Regions from separate parts of the Cellulomonas algicola genome, predicted to be linked through region 1. Evidence: riboswitches for the same ligand, from Rfam matches in the RefSeq annotation. Region 1 holds a riboswitch; the other holds the start of a gene.
The links. A riboswitch is a leader RNA that binds a small molecule or an ion and turns the genes downstream of it on or off. The one in region 1 is predicted to bind S-adenosylmethionine.

Region 1 (2,756 bases):
CGCGGCGACATCCGCGCCGCGATCCTGCTGCTGCTCGCCGAGCAGCCCATGCACGGCTACCAGCTCATCCAGGAGATCGGCACGCGGTCCGAGGGCCGCTGGCGGCCCAGCCCGGGCGCCGTCTACCCGGCGCTCGCGATGCTCGAGGACGAGGGCCTCGTGACCCTGTCCGCGCAGGGCGGCCGCCGGATGGCGAGCCTCACCGAGGCGGGCGCCGCGTACGTCGAGGAGCAGCGCGACGCGCTCGGCGCGCCGTGGCTCGACGCCCAGGAGCGCCCGGTCCACCCCGGCCGCGCGCTGCGACCCGCCCTGGAGGCGCTCTCGGGCGCCGCGGTCCAGGTCGCCCGCACGGGCACCCCGGAGCAGGCGACGGCCGCGCTCGCGATCGTCGAGCGCGCGCGGCGCGACCTCTACCTCGTCCTGGCCGGCGAGCCGGTCGCGACGGATGGCCCGACGGGCGAGACGGCGACGCCCGAGGCCTGAGCGCGCGACGGCGCCGGCGCGGCGCGCCCGGGGCGCCCGCACGACGACGAGACCCCCGGTGCACCCGCACCGGGGGTCTCGCGCGTCATGACCGACGGGCGCGGACGGCCGGGGACGGGCGTGCCGCCGGTGTGACGAGCGTGACGCCGGGGCGTCGCGTCGCGTCGTCTATCCTGGGACCTGGTTCACGAGCTGCAGCGTCAAGTACCCGGCTGGCTGCACGGCAACCCTCCTGATCGAGCGGGGTGCCCCGGGGCGAGAACCGGTGGTGCGTCACGGCGGCGCCCACAAGTCGACCGGCGCCCTGGCGCCCGAGGAGGACGCATGACCCCGCAGCCCGTCGCCCGCGCGCTCGTCGCCCGGTCGATCGGTGCGCCCGCCCGCGTGACATATCCCGACAGTGCTGGTCGGAATTTGACACGTGTCCAGGACCTTCGCTTCACTGACGCCACCGCCCGGCACTCCGTCGCCGGCGCGCGAGGAAGAGGTCGATCGATGGACACCCGCGAGGCCCGCACCATGACCGCCGCCACGGCCGTCATGTGTCGCATGCCCGCGTGTCCGGCGACCCACGGCCAGCTGGTCTGACACCGGCACAGCGCCGCCACCGTCGCACCTGAGCCGCCGGCGCACCGCGCCGTGCGCCTCGACCGACGGCACCCCGCCGTCCTCGTCCCACCGCCGCACCGGCCCACGGCCACGCGGCCGGCGTCCCACGACGCCTGTCCCTGACCCGCCCGGATCCGTCGGGCACACCGCAAGGAGACCCACCCATGTCCGAGAACGTCCCCGTCCTCCCGGCGAAGAACGGCGGCAAGCGCCGGACCGGCCTCGCCGTCGGTGCGGTCGTCGCCGTCGTCGTCCTCGTCGGCGCGCTCGTCTTCGCGTTCACGCGTCCCGACGCCGACGACTCCGCCGCCGGTGACGGCGCGACCGTCGTCCGCCTCGGCACGACCGACGTCGGCCAGCCGCACTGGGAGATCCTCAAGGAGCTCGCCGCGGAGGAGGGCATCGACCTCGAGATCGTCGGCTTCTCCGAGTACACGCAGCCGAACCCGGCACTCACCGAGGACGAGATCGACCTCAACGCGTTCCAGCACATCCTGTATCTGGCCGACCACAACAACAACACCGGCGACGACCTGCAGCCCATCGGCTCCACGCTGATCGTCCCGCTGCCGCTGTACTCGCAGAAGCACACGGACGTCTCCGAGTTCACCAAGGGCGAGCAGGTCGCGATCCCCAACGACGCGACCAACCAGGCCCGCGCGCTGTTCGTGCTCGAGGAGGCCGGCCTGATCGAGTTCACCGGCGAGCCGAAGGTCCCGACGCCGGACGACGTCGACACCGACGCGTCGACCGTCGTCGTGCGCCCTGTCGAGGCGTCGCAGACCGCGGGCCTCATCGGCGACCCCGACGTCGCGGGCGTGATCGTCAACAACAATTTCGCGACCGACGCGGGCTTCGACCTCGACAGCTACGTCTTCGCGGACGACCCGAACTCGCCGGGGGCCCAGCCGTACATCAACATCATCGCGGCTCGCCCGGACGACGCGGACAACCCGACGTACCAGAAGATCGTCGAGCTCTACCACGACCCGAAGGTGCTCGAGTCGGTCGTCGAGTCGTCCGGCGGCACCGCCACGATCGTCGAGGGCTACGACGCCGCCAAGCTCCAGGACGTCCTGGCGCAGACGCAGGAGAACCTCAAGGCCGCTGGCTGAACCGGTCCGCGCGGTCCGGTCCCCACCACCCCCGGGGACCGGACCGCGCGGCCGTCGTCCGTCCCCGAAAGGTCCCCCACGTGACCCCCATCATCGAGTTCCGCGACGTCACCAAGGTGTTCGACGGCCCGAACGGGCCGATCCGCGCCGTCGACGGCGTCGACCTCGCCGTCGAGCAGGGTGAGATCTTCGGCGTCATCGGCTACTCCGGCGCCGGCAAGAGCACCCTCGTGCGGCTCATCAACGGCCTCGAGCGCGTCACGTCGGGGCAGCTGGTCGTGGACGGCGACGACGTCGCCGCGCTGTCCGAGCGCGCGCTCGAGCGCAAGCGCCGCGACATCGGCATGATCTTCCAGCAGTTCAACCTGTTCTCGTCGCGCACCGTCGCCGGGAACGTGGCGTTCCCGCTCAAGGTCGCGGGCTGGCCCAAGGCCGACCGCGACCGGCGCATCGCCGAGCTGCTCGACTTCGTCGGCCTGCTCGACCGTGCGCACTCCTACCCGGACCAGCTGTCCGGCGGGCAGAAGCAGCGCGTCGGCATCGCGCGGG
Region 2 (2,756 bases), on a different contig from region 1:
TGGCCGTCGCGACGCCCGACGAGCACCCCGCGCTCGTCCGGGCCGCGAGCGCGGGAGCCTTCGGGGCCGCGATGGAGGACGGCCCGGTCTCGTTCGGCACGACCCTGCTGCTCGACGGCATCGCGGCGCTCATCGCACGGGCGGAGGGTCGCACGGGATCGTGAGCGGCACGACCCCACGCGAGCCGTCCACAGCCCGCGTCGGTGCACCGGCATCCCCAGCCGTCGACGTCCGCCCGCGCGGTGTCGGCGTCCCGCGCCAGACTGACGCCGTGCCCACGCAGACCCCTGACGCCGCCGCGACGCCCGACGTCCCCGCCGCCACCCCGGCACGCCCGCTCGTGACGGGCCGGTGCTTCGGCGACGGCGACCCCCTCTACGAGCAGTACCACGACGAGGAGTGGGGGCACCCGGTCCACGGGGAGCACGCGCTCTTCGAGCGGCTCGCGCTCGAGGGCTTCCAGTCCGGGCTCGCCTGGATCACGATCCTGCGCAAGCGACCCGCATTCCGCGCGGCCTTCGCCGACTTCGACCCCGAGGTCGTGGCGGAGTTCGGCGATGACGACGTCGCACGCCTGATGGCCGACGTCGGCATCGTCCGGAACCGCGCGAAGATCGAGGCGACGATCGCCAACGCCCGTGCGCTGCGGGACCTGCACGCGCAGGGACGCACGCTCGACGAGGTCCTGTGGTCCCACGCCCCCGACCGGGCCGACCACGTCCGGCCCGCGACCTGGACGGACGTGCCGGCCGTGACCGCGGAGTCCCGCGCGCTCGCGCGCGAGCTCAAGTCGCTCGGCTTCCGGTTCGTCGGACCCACGACCGCCTACGCCGCGATGCAGGCGTGCGGGCTGGTCGACGACCACCTCGCGACGTGCCCGTCGGTCGCGGTAGCGGTGGCGTGACGCGTCCGCGCTGCGTCGGCCACGGTGTTCACCGTGCGGAGAACGCCCGCCTACCAGCGCGGCGGACGCATCCCGGCGGCCGCGGACCATCGCAGCCGACGCATCCCAGCGGCCACCGACGACCGCTCGGCGCGGCGCCCGCGTGAGGCTGCTGCTCCCGTCGAGTGACGCCTCGGCACGCGCCTCCGACCCACTTTCGGGCGGAGGTTAGGATGCCCGGCATGACGGACACGACGGACCCCGACGGGCGGCTCGACGCCGTGCGTGCGGCTGCCGCCGCGATGTCCACGCCGTCGGACGTCGACGCCGAGGTGCTGGCCGCCGTCCAGGACGGTCTGCTCGGTGTCGTGGCGGGTTCGCCGACCTCCTGGTTCGACGTCCCGACGCAGCGCAGCCGGCTCCGGCCCGGTCACCTGACCCCGCGCCGCCGCCGCTGATCCGAGGACGGACCGGACGCCCCTCCGCCCCGCCCTCCTCAGCCCCTCGTCGGGCAACCGTCCGGCACCGCGCGGGATCGATCATCATCATCGACGGGCGACGGCTCGCGGCGGCCACGCAACCCGCGCGACGGACCACGTCGCGGGCGGACGTCGGTGTCTCACCGGTCGAGCAACGTTGCCCACCATGTGGTCGGCGGTCTAGCATCTCGACAACCATCCAGAGCGGCCGAGAGACCTGGCTCGACGACGCCGCAGCAACCCCCCTCCTGGCGAGGGTGTGGGTGCTTCCGCCAGGGTCGATGGAGTGAACGATGCCGCAGCACCCCGCGTGCCCCCGCGACCCCCGCGCGGGCCGACCGACACCGGTCGTCCGGTGAGCGCCCCCGTCGTGGACGCGGCCCCCGGCACAGTCGACGCGACCGGCACCGTCGCCGACGCCGGATCGCGTCGGACGACCGGCCCGCACGTGGTCCCCGACCGCCCGCTCGCCGCGATCGACCGGCCGACCGTGTCGTTCGAGCTGTTCCCGCCGCGCAACCCCGACGCCGCCCCGCGGCTCTGGGAGACGATCCAGCGGCTCGGCGAGGCGCACCCCGACTTCGTGTCGGTCACGTACGGCGCCTCGGGCCGCACGCGCGTCACGACCCGTGCGCTCGTCAGCCGGCTCCTGCGCGAGACGTCGCTCAACCCGATCGCGCACCTCACGTGCGTCGGCACGTCGCGCGACGAGATCACGGCCATCGTCGAGGAGTTCCTCGACGAAGGTGCGCGCTCCTTCCTGGCGCTGCGCGGCGACCCGCCCGCGGGGCAGGACGACTGGCAGCCGCACCCGGACGGCGTGAACACCGCGAGCGAGCTCGTGGAGCTGCTGCGCGAGATCGAGTCCCGCCGGTGCGCGGGCAGCCCGTCGCAGGCGGTCCGCGCCCGCGTCCGGCCGCTCTCGGTGGCCGTCGCGGCGTTCCCCCGGGGCAACGCGGCGACCGGCGGGACCCGCGCGCAGGACGTCGCGTCGCTGCTGGCCAAGCAGGAGGCCGGCGCGGACTTCGCGATCACGCAGGTCTTCTTCGACGCCGAGTCGTACCTCGGGCTCGTCGCCGAGGCGCACGACGCGGGCGTCACCATCCCGATCATCCCGGGCATCATCCCCAGCACGGACCCCGCACGGCTGCTCCGCGTGCAGGACCTCACGGGTGTGCCCGTCCCGCGCGACCTGCTCGACCTGCTCGGGTCCGCGGACGACGACCTCGAGCGGCACCGTCGCGGCATCCGCGCCGGCGTCGACCTCGTCCAGGGCGTGCTCGACGGCGGCGCCCCGGGCGTCCACCTCTACACGTTCAACCAGCACCACGCCGCGCTCGACCTGCTCGAAGGAGCAGGTCTGGACGGCGGGGCCCGCACCGGCCGCAGCGCCG

Region 2: another riboswitch for S-adenosylmethionine. It lies ahead of KOV94_RS12575 (methylenetetrahydrofolate reductase); the one in region 1 lies ahead of KOV94_RS13505 (MetQ/NlpA family ABC transporter substrate-binding protein).

The regions. Positions count from the first base shown of each region.
Region 1 covers NZ_JAHKSJ010000017.1:27,359-30,114, forward strand. Annotated here, with positions in the region: gene KOV94_RS13500 (PadR family transcriptional regulator) at 1-483, shown strand, start outside; SAM riboswitch class IV at 667-781, shown strand; gene KOV94_RS13505 (MetQ/NlpA family ABC transporter substrate-binding protein) at 1,257-2,207, shown strand; gene KOV94_RS13510 (methionine ABC transporter ATP-binding protein) at 2,288-2,756, shown strand, end outside.
Region 2 covers NZ_JAHKSJ010000015.1:106,148-108,903, reverse strand. Annotated here, with positions in the region: gene KOV94_RS21295 (TetR/AcrR family transcriptional regulator C-terminal domain-containing protein) at 1-164, shown strand, start outside; gene KOV94_RS12585 (DNA-3-methyladenine glycosylase I) at 341-904, shown strand; gene KOV94_RS12580 (hypothetical protein) at 1,126-1,341, shown strand; SAM riboswitch class I at 1,555-1,650, shown strand; gene KOV94_RS12575 (methylenetetrahydrofolate reductase) at 1,718-2,756, shown strand, end outside.